2 regions of the Streptacidiphilus albus JL83 genome follow, and region 2 is predicted to be linked to the other one. Evidence: riboswitches for the same ligand, from Rfam matches in the RefSeq annotation. Region 2 holds a riboswitch; the other holds the start of a gene.

Region 1 (7,518 bases), 2.4 Mb from region 2:
GCTGATCAGCCATCAGATCGGCGGTGACGGGCAGACCCTGGGCGCCACCCTGGTCGCGCCGCTGGTCGAGGAGAGCGTCAAGGGATCCGCGATCCTGCTGCTGTTCCTGTTCCGCCGCAAGGACTTCAGCGGCATCGTCGACGGCGTGGTCTACGCGGGGTTCACCGCCACCGGCTTCGCCTTCACCGAGAACATCCTCTACCTGGGCCGCTCGGTGCTGGAGGGCCGTACCGAGGGCGAAGGCATCGCCTTCACCATCGAGACCTTCATCACCCGCGAGGTGATGTCGCCGTTCGCGCATCCGCTGTTCACCTCGATGACCGGGGTGGGCTTCGGCATCGCCGCGATGACCAGCAAGCGCTGGCTGAGGATCCTGGCGCCGATCTGCGGCTGGATCGTGGCGATGTTCATGCACGGCTCCTGGAACGGCTCCTCCGCGCTCGGCGGTCTCGGCTTCCTCGGCGTGTACTTCCTGTTCATGGTCCCGGTCTTCGGGCTGATGGTCTGGCTGGTGGTCTGGTCGCGGCGGAACGAGCTGCGGGCGGTGGGACGGCAGCTCCCGGTCTACGCCGGGGCCGGCTGGATCAGTCCGCCGGTGCCGCTGGTGCTCTCGTCGATGCGCACCCGCCGGCAGGCGGTCGACCTGGCCCGCTTCAACCAGGGCCAGGTCGGGGCCAAGCAGATGCGGGACTACCTGGGCTTCGCCACCTCGCTGGCGTTCCTGCGGCAGCGTGCCGAGCGCGGACTGGTCGGCGCCGAGTTCCCGGAGCGGGAGCAGGAGCTGCTGCACCACCTGTGGGAGCGCAAGGAGGCGGTGACCGGCGCGATCGCCCAGGTCGGCGCCCTGGAGTGGCAGCGGCTGCACCCGCCGCTGCGCCCGTTCCACGGCTACGCCCGGCCCCCGGGGGCCGGGTTCCCGCCCCCGCAGTACCCGGGTCCGGGATACCGCGGCCCGCAGTACCCGGGTCAGTACCCCGGCGCGTACCCGGGCGCCCACCCCGCGCCGGGCCGCGGCCCCTACCCGGTCGGGTACCCGGGGGCCTATCCGCCGGCCGGCTACCAGCAGCCGCCGGCGTACCTGCCCGCGCAGCCGCAGCCCGGCACCGGCTACCAGGCGCCGCCGCAGCCGTACCCGCAGCAGCCCTTCCCGCAGCAGCCGGCCCCGCAGCCGCACCACCCGTACCAGCCGCAGCCGCACCATCCGACCCATCACCACCCCGCGCCGCCGCAGTCGGCGGCGCCCACGGCCCCCGCGCCCGATCCGGGGCCGCCGGCCCCGCCGCCGCACCACCACCACTGACCGTTCCCCACGCGTCACTCCGCACCCTCGGGCCCCGGCCGGGCCGCACCTCCCGGCCGGGCACCGGATCGCACCGGAACCATCCGGGACACTTCCCGCGTTGTCCCTCTTATCCGCACGTCGCGTGCGGGACGCCGATATTGCGTCAGGAGGCCCGCGGATGACCGATGGCATCTATCGCATGGCTGTGACCAGCGGCCACGTCCACAAAGAGACGGTGTCGCTGGCCGAGGAGCAGGTCAGACAGTGGCTGAAGGCACAGCACTACGACGGCCCGGTCGGCGAAGAGGGACGGCACCGGGTCGGGGCGCAGGCCGTGCTCGACTGCTCGCTGAAGGAGCGCGTGCGCGGAGCCGGGGGCGCGAAGGAGTCACTCGCGCGCTGGCGACTTCGCGAGTTCACCACCCAGGGCATCTGGCAGACCACGCTCGCGGTGTCCACCCCCACCGGCGCGCGCACCTGGGTCCGGCTGGACACCGAGCTGCTGCCCGCCCGTGGCGTGCCCACCGCCAAGGCCCCCGTCCCCTCGCTCGCCCGCGGCCTGCTCGACGTCCTGGCCGCCACCGAGGGTGAGCACGCGGGCTCGGCCGCGGTGCACGGCATGCCGACGGTGATCGAGCGCGGCGCGCTGGACGAGGTCCTGGACGAGCTCTGCGACCCCGACCGGCGGCTGCCCATCGTCGTCGCCAGCACCCCCTCCCACACCGACTTCGAGGACTGGCTCGCCGAGACGGTCGACCCGCTGCTGCGGGGCTGCGCCGGCACCGCCGTCCTCTACGCCCTCGCGCCGGGCGCCGAACGGGAGTTCAACCGGGCCCTGGAGCACCACCGGGTCTACGGCGGCGCGGTGCGCACCTACCTCCCCGGGCTCGACCCGGCCTGGCAGCCGGACGCGCCCCGGCACCGGGTGATGGCCCGGCACACCTTCGAGACCGACCTGCGCCGCGCCTCCGGGCTGCTGGCCTGGCTCCCCCGGCGGCTGGCGGTGCAGACCCCGCTGCCGGAGGCGCTGGAAGCGCTCCCGCCGCTGCGCGCCCGGGGTCTGAGCGACGTCGGCGCCGAGATCGACGGGGTGCAGCCCGGATCGCTGCTGGTGGACGAGCACGAGGAGGAGGTGCTCGAACAGCGGGCCCGGGCCGGCGAGATCCAGGAGGTGCGGCGCTGGCTGCGCGCCGCCGAGGAGCGCGAGTCGGAGCTGGCCGCCGAGTACGACGAGCAGTACAGCGAGCTGCGCGCGGCCCGGACCCAGGTCCGCTCGCTGCGCGGACGGCTGGCCGAGGCCGGCTACTCGGACCTGCCGGAGCACGACCGGTTCGAGCGCGACCAGCAGCACGACCCGGCCTCGTTCGCCGAGCTGCTGGACCGGCTCGAAGGCGAGTTCCCGCTGCTCCGGTTCACCGGAGACGCCCGGCTCGGCCGCGACCTGGACCTCCAGACCGACCATCCGACCTGGGTCCGGATGGCCTGGGACGCGCTGCTCGCGCTCCAGGACTACGCGGCGGCGGCGGTACGCGGCGCCTCCGGCGGGGACTTCCGGCGCTGGTGCGAGAACACCCCGGCCGACTGCCACCCCTTCCCCCCGCGCAAGGTGATCCGGGACGAGTCGCGCACCGTCCGCTCGCACGGCAAGTGGAAGAGCGAGCGGGAGCTGCCGGTCCCGGTCGAGGTCAATCCGGCCGGCGAGGTCTTCATGGGCGCCCACCTCCGGATAGGCGGCGGCGGTACCGCTCCCCGGCTGCACTACCACGACGACTGCTCGGGGACGGGCCTGATCTACATCGGCTACATGGGCCTGCACCTGCACAACACCCGCACCAACTGACCGTCCGCCGGCCGGGTTAGGGTGCTGGGAGCGGATCCGGACCACCGGGTCCGGAGCCCGCACGCCCCACCCGTCCCCGGAGGTCGAACAACGATGGCACGCATTCCCTCGTCCCTGGTCGCCGCGAGCGGGCTGATCGGCGGCTTCGGCCTGGCCCGGCGACGAAGAAGCGCGAGCTCGGCGGCGCGGCACTGCTCGCCGCCGGGACGGTCGCGGCGGTGCAGTGGCAGCGGGCCGCCGGTCCGGCCGCGACGGCCGCACTCGCGGGGCTCTATGTCGCCGCGTTCGCCGGCTCGCACCCGCTGGCCAAGAAGCTCGGCGCCTGGCCGTCGGTGCTCACCGTCGCGAGCGGCGTGGCCGTGGCGTCCTGGGCGGTGGCGGACCGCCGGGTCGCTCCCCGCTGAGCCGGGGCCCTTCGGGGAGCAGCAGCGGCCGGGTCAGATACCGAGGCCGTGCTCGGCCAGCCAGACGGACGGGTCGACCGGCTCGCCACCGCCGGGGCGGACCTCCAGGTGCAGGTGCGGGCCGCTGACGTTGCCGGTCGCGCCGACCCGGCCGATCGGCTGACCGGCCGTCACCTCGCCGCCGCCGACGCCGATCGAGGAGAGCTGGCAGTACCAGATCTCGGTGCCGTCGGGCAGGGTCTCCACGATCCGGTAGCCGTAGGCCCCGGCCCAGCCGGCCGAGGTGACCGTGCCCCGGCCCACGGCCACGACCGGGGTGCCGGTGGCGGCGGCGAGGTCCAGACCGGTGTGGAGGTGCGACCAGTAGGAACCGGACTGTCCGAAGCCGGCCCCGGGCACCGCGCCCGGCACCGGGACGACCAGCTCACCGAGGTCCTGGGCGCTCCGCGCCTGCTCCGCCTCGGCATCGCGCGCCTGCTCCGCCGCCCGGGCCTCCGCCTGCGCTGCTGCCCGGGCCGCCGCCTGGGCGTTCTCCTGGGCCAGGGCCTCGGCCCGGAGCGCCTGCTCGTGCTGGACGGCCTGCTCCGCGGCCAGCTGTGCCGCCCGGCTCTCCGCCTCCGCCTGCGCCGCGGCCTCGGCCCGGGCCGCTGCCTGCGCCCGTTCCTCGGCCTCGGCCTTGGCCGTGGCCTCGGCCTTCGCCGCCGCTGCGGCGGCGGCCTGACGACGGGCCGCGTCGTCCGCGTCGGCGCGCTGCTGCGCGGACTGGGTCCGGATCCGCTCGGCCAGGGCCGTGCCCGGGTCGAGCAGTCGGCTGCCGACGGCGGTGGCCCCGGCGGGCAGCGCGTCGTTGCTGTGGTCGGCCACGCTCACCGTGCCCTTGTTGCTCAGCGTCAGCGTGTCGCTGACGGTCGCCGCTCTGGCGGGGGCCGCGAGGCCGATCGCCCCGGTCGCGCCGACGGCGGCCATGGCCGCGAGTCCGAGGACGGTGCCGGAAGCGATCCCGGCGGGGCGCTGCGGCACCTCGGTCTGTACAGGTGCCCAAGCGGACTGGTACGACGCCACGGCCGGCGTACTCCTTTCCTTCCCTCACGCCGACCGGGTTAGCTGACGGGTTCGGAGAGGAAGGTCCCCTACGGCCGCGAACGGCCGATTCACCCCAGATACGTGGTTCCCCGGCTCCCGGCCGTCACGGGAAGTGACGGCCAGCAGGATTAGGCGACAGCGCACGACGCCGTTCGTCGAACAGCAGAACTTCGTGCTGCGTTATCAAACGTTAATCCTAGAGGCGGTTGATTCCAAGTGGTTCGGGGAGCCAGCTGGGACTTGACGCACCGTCTGCGGCCTTTGTCCGTATTCGAGGCGTCCGGGTTCGTCCGGTCCGGACTCAGCGGACCAGGCAGAACTCGTTCCCCTCCGGATCGAGCATCACCTGGAACGCGCCCTCCGCGTCCCGCTGGACCTCGCCCACAGCCACCGCCCCGATCCGGAGCAGGGCCGCGCGCACCAGCGCGATGTCGGCCACGTCGATGTCCAGGTGCAGCCGGTTCTTCCGGCCCGGCTTTCCCTCCGGCACGGCCTGGAAGGCGAGTCGGGGCTGTCCTCCCGGCGGGTCCACGTAGGACCAGTCGCCGGCCCGGTCCACCGGGCTCCCGCCGAGCAGCGCCGCCCAGAACCGCACCAGCCGCGCGGGGTCCGCGCAGTCGACCACGATCTCGTCCAGCCGCCCTATGCCGAGGCCCACGACCGGCCCCGGATACGTGTCCGCACCTGTTCCGCTGTCCGTGTCGGTCTCCGCACTCGTCGCCACAGGGCCACGCTAGCCCCGGAGCGCCCCGCTGCGGGAGGTCCGTGCACGTGGGAGGCCGAAATCCGTCAGCCCCCGGTCGTGTAGAGCCAGTTCACCAGGGTGCCGGCCAGGGCGTCGGCGCTGAGGTCGCGGGCGTCGGCGTACACGCCGCCGGTGCCGGAGTTGAGCACCCGGCCGTCCGGGCCGAGTTCGACCAGCGCCGGGATGCCGACGGCGCTGAGCCGGAGGTAGCGCCCGGCCAGGTCGGTGTTCCGGTCGAAGTGCCCGACGTCCACGGTGACCAGGTGGTAGTTGCGGGACAGCACCTGGTGCACGCCGACGTTCTCCAGCAGCGCGGACAGCGCCTGGCAGTCCTCGCACCAGGCGGAGCCGAAGTCCAGCAGCACCGGCCGGCCGTCCGCCTTCGCCGCCGCGAGGGCCGAGGCGACGGCCGCCGGGGCGTCCGCCGCCGGGTTGTAGCTGTCGGGCACCGGCGCGGGGGTGACCGTGGGCAGCGGCGGGAACGGCCGGGCGACGCCGAGGTAGCCGGGCCCGCCCGCCCGGTGCGCGTCGTCGGCGCTGCCGTCCGAGGAGGAGGAGCGGGACGCGGCCGGGCCGGAGCCGGGCCGGGGGCGTCCGGTGCCGGCCACGGTGGTGCAGCCGGCCAGCGCCGAGGCCGCCAGCGAGCCGGCCAGGGCGAGCGCCAGCGTCCCGAGCAGTCCGCGGCCGGTCACGGCGGGCCCTCCCTCGTCCGGGTCGGGGCGAGGACCGCCCCTCGGACCCATTCGAGCAGGCCCGCCGGGCGGGGCGGGGCCGACCGTCCAGCCGCCGCGCGGCAATCACCCGTGCGGGTGAGCCAGGGGCGCACCGGTGCGAGCCGGTTCAGGTCAGCGAGAGGTAGGCGATGCTGCCGAGGCCGGCCAGGGTGCAGTAGATCGCGAACGGGGTGAGCGTCCGGGTCTCGAAGTACTTCGTCAGGAAGCGCACCGCGACGTAGCCGGCCACGAAGGCGGCGACCGAGCCGGCCAGCACCTGGCCGCGGATGCCGTCCCCGGCCGAGCCGAGCAGCGAGGGCACCTTGAGCAGCGCGGCCGCCCCGATCACCGGGGTGGCCAGCAGGAAGGCGAAACGGGCGGAGTCCTCGTGGCGCAGGCCCTTGAAGATGCCGGTGCTCATGGTGACGCCGGAGCGGCTGATGCCGGGCAGCAGCGCCAGGATCTGCGCGCCGCCGACCACCAGGGCCTGCTTCCAGGTCAGCTTGGCGGTGATCCGGCGGTCGGAGACCTCGTCCGGGTGCAGCGCTTCGCCGTCCGGGCCGTGCTCCTCGATCCCGGCGTCGCCGGCCCGCCGCCGGCCGCTGCCGCCCCGCTTCAGCCGCTCGGCGACATAGAGGACCAGGCCGTTGAGGGTGAGGAAGACCGCGGCCACGATCGGCGTGCCGAGGGCGTCCTGGAAGAACTTGTTCAGCGCCAGGCCGACGACGCCGACCGGCACGGTCGCCACGATCAGCAGCCAGGCGAGCTTCTCGTTCACCGTCTCTATGCGGCGGTGGCGGACGGAGCTGATGAAACCGCCGATGACCCTGACCCAGTCCCGCCAGAAGTAGACGACCAGGGCGAGCGCGGTGGCCAGGTGCAGCCCGATCAGCACGCTCAGGTAGGGCGAGCCGGCCGCGGAGACATTGAGGTCCCGCTTCCAGGAGCCGCCGATCAGGGCGGGCACCAGGATGCTGTGGCCGAGGCTGGAGACCGGGAAGAGCTCAGTGACGCCCTGCATGAGGCCGACGCCGATCGCTTCTGGATACGTGAGGACGGACATCGAAGGGCCTTCGGCTGTAAGGAATGCAGAGTCTGGGCAGTCAGAAAGTACTACAGCCGTGTAGACCCCTCGTGACCGGGCGACCCTTGTTCACCGCTCCGATGCCGGGTGTTCACCGGCATCACAGCGGGCGGTCGCCCGGCACTCGCGTGCCCGACGACCGCCCGCCGGAGGGGGTCTGCCCGGTTCAGCCCGCGTGCTGGAGCTCCGGCACCAGCCGCGCGCCCTCGGTCGGCACCGCGCCGCCCGTGCCCTCCAGGATGTGCTCCGAGCGCACGGCGTTGTCCTGGAGCGGGGTCAGCCGACGGCGCAGCCGCAGCGCCAGCACCATGATCAGCACCGTGCAGCCGACCATCACCAGCAGGTAGGGACCGGACAGGCCGGCTCC
Region 2 (7,518 bases):
CAGCAGCCGCTCGGTGAGCGCCTGGAGGTCGCGCCCGGGGACGACGTAGCCGGTCTCGCCCTCCAGCACCGCGTCCGGGGCGCCGCCGGAGTCGCCGGCCACCACCGGCAGGCCGGTGGCGCTGGCCTCCAGGTAGACGATGCCCAGGCCCTCGACGTCGAGGCCGCCGCGCCGGGTCCGGCAGGGCATGGCGTAGACGTCGCCGGCCCCGTAGTGCGCCGGGAGCTCCGCCCAGGGCACGGCGCCGGTGAACCGGACCGAGCCGGCCACGCCGGTCCCGGCCGCGAGGCGTTCCAGGTCGGCCCGGTAGGGGCCGTCGCCGACGATCAGCAGCACCGCGTCCGGGATCCGGGCGAGCACCCCGGGCAGGGCGCGGATCAACGTGTCCTGGCCCTTGCGCGGCACCAGCCGGGAGACGCAGACGATCACCGGACGGTCCGTCAGCCCGAGCCGGGCCCGGACCTCGGCCCCGCCGGAGTCCGGGTGGAAGGTCTTCTCGTCCACGCCCGGCGGCACCTGCACCATCCGGGACGCGGCCTTCGGGCCGACCGCCGCGGCGATCCGGGAGCGGGTGTACTCGCCCAGATAGGTGAGGGTGTCGGTGCCCGCGCCGATCCGGTGCAGCAGCTGCCGGGAGCCCGGGAGCTGGGCCCAGGCGGCCTCGTGACCGTGCGTCATGCCGAGCAGCCGCTCCGCCCCGGCCCGGCGCAGCGCGGGCGCCATCAGCCCGAGCGGCGCCGCCGCGCCGAACCAGACCGAGCCGCAGTCCTCCGCCCGCAGGATCTCGACGGCCCGCCTGGTCACCCGGGCCGTGGGCAGCAGCATCGAGCTCCGGTCGCGGACCACCTGGAAGGGCTGCCCGGCGTCGAAGCGGGCGACCTCGCGCCCGTCCCGCCAGGTCGACGCGTAGACCACGATCCGTCCGGCGGGCATCCGCACCGCCATGTTGTGGACGAAGGTCTGAATGCCTCCGGGTCGGGGCGGGAAGTCGTTGGTGACGATCAGCGTGGTGTGCATGGTCCGGCGGCTTGCCCTTCGAGGTCCTCGGAGCGGGGGTGGCTGATCCGTACGATAGGGCAGCACGGCCGCCCCACCGACCGCCGGCCCGAGCGTCGGCCCGACCGTCAGCGAGGAACCATCGCCAGTCAGTCCGCCGTCCGGTCCCTCGTCCGCCGCCCGTGGGCGCCGCCGCTGGCCTGGGCGGTGAGCCGGACCCTGCTGCTGCTCGCGGTGACCGACGTGCTGCCGTTCGGCGGGCTCGCGCTCACCAGCGACGTCAAGGTGATCTACCAGGGCTGGGCCCAGGTGCTGCAGACCGGCACCTTCCCGCTGGACGACATGACCTGGCAGTATCCGCCGCTGGCGGCGCTGGTGATGGTGGCGCCGGGATGGCTGCCCTGCTCGTACTTCACCGGCTTCCTGGTGCTGGTGGTGGTCTGCGACGCGCTGGCCGGGGCGCTGCTGCTGCGGGCCGCGCGGCGCGGCGGCTCGGGCGCCGGGGTGTGGCTCTGGGTGGCCGGGGTGCCGCTGCTCGGGCCGACCGTGTACTGCCGCTTCGACCTGGTGGTGTCGGCGGTGGCGATGGCCGGCCTGCTGGCGGCGGCCCGGCGGCCGGTGCTCGGCGGGGTGCTGGCCGGGCTGGGCGCGATGCTGAAGGTCTGGCCGCTGCTGACGGTGCTGGGCCTGCCCCGGGGGCGGCGGACCCGGGACGCCTGGGCCGCCGTCGCCGGCTCGGCGCTGGCGGTCGGCTTCGTCTGCGCGGTGACCATGAACGGCGCCTTCTCCTTCCTCCGCTTCCAGGCCGACCGAGGGGTGGAGGTGGAGTCGCTGGGCGCGCTGCCGTTCGAGGCGGCGCACCTGTTCGGCTGGCCCGGCACCGCCGCGATGAACTACGGCTCGGTCGAACTCCTCGGCCCCGGCGTGGCGTTGGTCGGCCATGCGATGGTGGCGCTGTCGCTGGGCGGCTTCGGCTGGCTGCTGCTGTGGCGGGCCAGGTCCCGGCGCTGGAGCGCGGCCACGCCGGCCGACGCGGCGCTGGCCGCGCTGCTGCTGTTCGTGGTGACCAGCCGGGTGATCAGCCCGCAGTACCTGGTCTGGCTGATCGGGCTGGCCGCCGTCTGCCTGACCCACCGGCGGACCACCCAGCGGCCGGTGGCCTGGCTGCTGCTGGCGGCGGGCGCGATGACCTTCCTGGAGTTCCCGCTGCTGTTCGGCCAGGTGATGAACTTCGGCCTGTTCGGCAGCCTGGCGCTGGTGCTGCGCAACCTGCTGCTGGCGGCGGCGGCGCTGCTCTCCTGCCGTCGGCTGTGGCGCGGCAGCGTCGCGGCGGAGCCGGCGGTCAGCGCAGGGCCGCGAGCAGATCGGCTCGCCACAGCGCGGTGAAGTCGGCCAGCCCGGTGCCGATGGAGCGGCGCAGCCCGGTGTCGACGGCCGCCTGCTGCCCGCCGCTGCCGCCGGTGGCGGCGACCGCCCGGTAGAACGCCACCAGTCCGGGCTCGCCGTGCCGCAGCACGATGCTCCGGCAGGCGCACCAGGCCTGCTGGTAGTGGGCGGCCAGGTCGGGGGCGGTGCCGTCGAAGGCGTCGTCGGCGGGCAGGGCCTCCGGGACCCGGCCGGCGGCGAGGTCGGCGGCCAGCTCGGGGCAGATCTGCCGGGGGCTGCGGCCGGTGCCGAGGTAGCCGGTCCAGTTGGCGGCGCCCTCGGCGAGCCAGCGCGGGGTCCAGGTGTCGGTGATGGCCCGGGTCGCCACATGGGTGGTCTCGTGGGTGGTCACCACCCGTAGGCCGAGGTCGTTCAGGGTGGCCCAGACCGGCGGGTTGAGGGTGATCCGCTCGGTCCGCCCGGCCTCGGCCGCGCCGTACTCGCCGCTGGTGACGGCGGCGACGGCGGTGAAGTCGGCCGGGTCGACCCCGAGCAGGCTGCCGAACCCGGCGGCGGTGTCGGGCACCAGCAGCACGGTGCGCTGCCCCCAGCCGTCGCCCCAGACCGCGCTGACGTCGGTGACCGCCCGGTCCGCCAGCGCCGCGAGCGACCGCAGCCCGGCGGCTCCGCCCAGCCCGAGCACCAGGCTGTGGCGGCCGTGGACGGCGGTGACCGGGCCGAGGTCCCAGAGCTCGACGTCGCCGCCGGGGTGGTCGTCGTCCGAGCCGAGGTACCAGTCGCCCGAGCTGTCGCTGCTCGGCTGGGTGAAGGTCGGATACCAGGTGGCGGTGACCGGTTCGCTGTCGAATCCGGCCAGCCGGTAGTCCAGCCGCACCCGGGCCGCCTGTCGGGCGCCGGAGCCGAGGGCGGGCGGCAGCGGATAGGCGTCCAGCGCCAGCAGCCGGTACTGCCAGGACGCCAGCGGGACCTGGGCGAGGTTGCCCAGCCACTGCTGCTGGGCGGTGCGCAGCCCGGCCGACCCGGGGAGCACGGTCGCCGCCAGCGCGGCCGGGTCCCGTCGCAGCACGGCCGCGGCGCGCCGGTCCAGCGCCGCCTGGATCCCGGCGGCAGCGGTCGCGCGGCTGCCGCCGGAGTGCCGGAGCAGCGCCCCGCCGGCCACCACGCCCGCCGCCGCGACGCCGCCGGCCAGCAGCAGCCCGCGCCGCGAGGGCGCGCCGGGTATCGGCATCAGACTCGGACCATCAGACTCGGACCACCTCTGCGATCGGCATGTCGGCGGCGCGCTCGTAGCGCACCCGGGCTCCAGGGTAGGGGGCGTGGATGACCATCCCGTTGCCCGCGTACATCCCGACGTGGTGCCGGTCGCCGAAGAAGATCACCAGGTCGCCCGGCCGGGCCTGGCCGAACGGGATGCTGCGCCCGGCGAAGGCCTGGCCCTGCGAGGTGCGCGGCAGCGCCACCCCGGCGTGCCGCCAGGACCAGTACATCAGCCCCGAGCAGTCGAAGGCCCCGGGGCCGGTCGCCCCGTAGACGTAGGGCCGGCCGATGGCGCTGCGGGCCGCCGCCAGCGCGATCGCGGCGCCGCTGCTGGCCGGGCCCTGGTCGCCGGGCAGGGCCACCCCGGCGGCCTGCGCGGCCGCGGCCGCGGCCGAGTCCTCGGCCTGGGCGAGCTGGTCGCGCTCGCTGCCGCTGAGGGTGGACAGCAGCGCCTGGGCCCGGCCGAGCCGGTGCTGCACCTCGGCCTTGCTGCCGGCGATGAGCCGGCGGACCTGCTCCAGCCGGTTCAGCTCGGACAGCGCCACTCCCCGGTCCTCGGCCAGCTGCCGCTGCTCGTCGCGGACGTTCTGCAGCAGCGCCGCGAGCGAGCCGTCCGCCTGCTGCAGCGCGGTCGCGCGCTGCAGGTACTGCTCGGGGTCGGAGCTGAACATCAGGTCCATCAGCGGGTCGAGGCCGCCGCCCTGCCGGTACTCCGCGGCGGCGAGCGACCCCATGCTCTGGGTCAGGAGGTTGACGTCCTGCTGCTCGTCGGCGACGTGCTGCTCGATCAGCGCGACCTGTCGCTGCAGCGCGTGCTCCTGCTCGACCGCGCCGTCGTAGCGCTGGCCGGCCACCTCGGCCTGCCCGTAGAGCGCGTCGACCTGCTGCTTGACCCCGTCCGGCGTGGTCGGTGCGCCGGGGTCGGCGAGGGCGCTGCCACCGCCGGCCACCAGGGCGGCCGAGGCGGCGGCGAGGGTCACGGCGGTGCGGGAGAGTGATCCCACGCCGGAAAGCCGTCCCAGTGCTCGGGTACGTCGGTGGGACGCCACCTGGGCGAACTCCATTCGTCCGGTGCCCGGCCCGGGGGCGGGACGCCGGCTGCGTCCGCTCGGACCAGGCCGCCCCCGGTGCCGCCCGGGGAGGGCGGTCGACGCTGCGGAGGGCCGATCGCAGACGTTAGCGACTCGGACGTATCGCGTCCAAACCCCCCGCACTACGAAAATAAGTGCGAAATACGCTCATGGGGTTGAAATCGCACGTCGCACGGGGGTTGACGGGTGGTAACGCAACGGGCCCGACCCCTCGGGAGAGGTCGGGCCCGTACGGCCGTTTGGGTGTTCTGCCCGGCGGCGCTCCGCTCAGAAGTGGCGCATCGCGTAGATGGAGCCGACGGTGGCCAGTTCCTCGTAGCGGACGACCGCGCCGGGGTGCGGGGCGTGCAGCACGATGCCGTTGCCCGCGTACATGCCGACATGGGCATCGCCGTTGAAGAAGATCAGGTCGCCGACCTGCAGGTCGGCCACGCTGTTGACCGGCGTGCCCTCGTTGATCTGGCTGTAGGTGGTGCGGGTGATGTCCTCGCCGGCCTGGGCGTAGGCCCACATCATCAGGCCCGAGCAGTCGAACTCGTCCGGGCCGGTCGCGCCGAGGACGTACGGCTTTCCGATCCGGGTCTGCGCGGCGGCGAAGGCGCGGGCCTCCAGCGCGTCGCCGGGGGCCGAGCTGCCCAGGTCGGCGGTGGGGCCGTAGTCGGCGCCGCCCGGGGAGCCGACGGCACCGCTGCCGCCGCCACCGGTCACGGCCTGCTGCTGGGCCGCGGTGAGCGTGTTCAGCAGCGCCTGGGCCGCCGCCAGCTTCGCCTGCGCGGTCGCCTTGGCGGCGGCGAGGTCGTTGCTGACCGAGTCCAGGGCCGTGAGCTTGGCCTCGGCCTGGCTCTTCTCGGTGTCCAGGGTGGCCTGCTGGGCCTTGTACTGGGACAGCTCCGACGCCTGGCTGCTGTTCAGCTGGGCGAGCGTGGAGGCCTGGTCGAGGTAGTCCGTCGGGTCGGCGGCCAGCAGCAGCTGCATGGACGCGTCCACCGTCCCGCTGCGGTACTGGGCGGCGGCCACGGCGCCGAGGCTGGCGGACTTGGCGTTGAGGGCCGCCTGCTGCCGGGCCACCTGGTTCTGCAGCGTGGTCACCTGCGCCTGGAGCTCCTGCTGCTGCTGCTGGGCGCCGTCGTACTTCTGGATGGCGGTGTCGGCGGCGGTGTTCAGCTGGGCGATCTGGGCCTTGAGCGAGGCGGTGGTCGGCTGCGGCGCGGCCTGCGCCGACTGCGCGTTCGCGGTGATGGCGACGGCGGTGGCGGCAGCGGCGGTGAGCACGGTGACCCGGGTACGACTCGGATTCTTGGGACGACGATGGGACGCCACGAAGGCGAGCTCCTTCTTCCTACGTCCGCCTACCGGGTGAGCTGACGGGTTCGGGCTGGAAGATCGCCCTACAACGCCTCACCGGCAACCGCACCGGCCTGACGTCGATTCACCCCGAGGAACGAGTGGTTCCCCGGCTCCGAGTTGTCGACACTCCCCTGACGGGCGCACTGCGCACCCCTGCCACGCCTCGGACTCGGCGGGAACCGCCGCTGCCACCCGTGCTGGGCGGTCGACTGAGCGGTGGTTCGGAGATCGACCTTAGTGACCCAACCGTGATCCGTTCAAATCATTGTCAGCAAAAAGGCGACGGCCGACCGATCAACCGGCCGACACCTTACGCACCGAGGTCACTCTATGACCGAACGCCGACGACATGACGGCCAAAACGGTCAGATCACCATGACTGTCGTTATCTGTGTGCCATCTGTCACATGACGGGACGACAGTGGCTCCGCCCCGGGCGGGGAGCCCGGGGCGGAGCCACTGGTGGAACGGTTCGTCAGATCCCTCAGAACCGGCGGATCGCGACGATCTGGCCGAACCAGCTGATCGGCTGGACCGACACGTCGTAGCCGTACTCCGGGGCGTTGAGCAGCATGCCGTTGCCGGCGTAGAGGCCGACGTGGGCGCCGCTCTCCAGCACGATGATGTCGCCCACCTTGGCGTCGGCCAGCGAGGCGACCGGGCTGCCCTCGGTCTCGTCGGAGTAGGAGTAGTGCGGCAGCGTGATCCCGGCCTGGGCGTAGGCCCACATCACCAGGCCCGAGCAGTCGAACTCGTTCGGGCCGGAGCCCTGCCACGCGTACGGCGCGTTGCCGACCTTGCTCATGGCCGCCCGCATCGCGGTCGCCGCCGCGCTGGAGATGCCGTCCAGGCTGATGCCGCCCACGGAGCCGCTGCCGCCGTTGCCGCCGGCACTCGTGCCGCCACCGGCCGTCGTGCCGCCACCGGCCTTGGTGCCGCCGCCGCCCACGCCGGCGCTCGCCGCGACCTGGGCCCGCTCGGCCGCGGTGAGCGAGTCGAGCACGCTCTGCGCCGCCGCGAGCTTCGCCAGGGCGCTGGACTTCGCCTTCTGCATCTGCGCGAGCAGCGCCTGCTGCTGCTTGAGCTCGGCCGTGGCCTCGGCCTTCTCCCGGGCCAGGACGGTCTGCTGCGCCTTGACGCTGCCCAGCAGGTTGGCCTGGGTGGCGTCGAGCTCGCCCTGGGTGGACGCCTGGTCCAGGTAGTCCGTCGGGTCCGACGAGAGCATCAGCTGCATGGAGGGGTCGAACGCGCCGTCGCGGTACTGGGCCGCCGCCTGGGCGCCCAACTGCGCCAACTGCGCGTTGACCGCGGCCTGCTGGCGCGCTATCTCGTTCTGCAGCTGCGAGACCTTCTGCTGGATCGCCTGCTGCTCGCCCTGGGCCTGGTTGTACTGCTCGCCCTGGGTGGTGGCCGCCTGCCGGTCCGCCGCCACCTCGCTCCG

Evidence for each region. Region 2 has a riboswitch for cyclic di-AMP ahead of BS75_RS09335 (C40 family peptidase). Riboswitches for the same ligand answer to the same signal wherever they lie in the genome.
Region 1: another riboswitch for cyclic di-AMP. It lies ahead of BS75_RS19670 (M23 family metallopeptidase); the one in region 2 lies ahead of BS75_RS09335 (C40 family peptidase).

Annotation. Positions count from the first base shown of each region.
Region 1 is NZ_JQML01000001.1:4,555,341-4,562,858, forward strand. It holds gene BS75_RS19655 (PrsW family intramembrane metalloprotease) at 1-1,300, shown strand, start outside; gene BS75_RS19660 (coiled-coil domain-containing protein) at 1,482-3,122, shown strand; partial or broken gene BS75_RS43435 (hypothetical protein) at 3,216-3,526, shown strand; gene BS75_RS19670 (M23 family metallopeptidase) at 3,560-4,588, opposite strand; cyclic di-AMP (ydaO/yuaA leader) riboswitch at 4,601-4,754, opposite strand; gene BS75_RS19675 (VOC family protein) at 4,911-5,333, opposite strand; gene BS75_RS46735 (thioredoxin family protein) at 5,399-6,046, opposite strand; gene BS75_RS19685 (undecaprenyl-diphosphate phosphatase) at 6,195-7,130, opposite strand; gene BS75_RS19690 (MFS transporter) at 7,318-7,518, opposite strand, start outside.
Region 2 is NZ_JQML01000001.1:2,148,639-2,156,156, forward strand. It holds gene BS75_RS09315 (glycosyltransferase family 4 protein) at 1-1,017, opposite strand, end outside; gene BS75_RS09320 (glycosyltransferase family 87 protein) at 1,204-2,382, shown strand; gene BS75_RS09325 (hypothetical protein) at 2,339-3,610, opposite strand; gene BS75_RS09330 (C40 family peptidase) at 3,624-4,643, opposite strand; gene BS75_RS09335 (C40 family peptidase) at 4,998-6,050, opposite strand; cyclic di-AMP (ydaO/yuaA leader) riboswitch at 6,061-6,228, opposite strand; gene BS75_RS09340 (C40 family peptidase) at 6,562-7,518, opposite strand, start outside.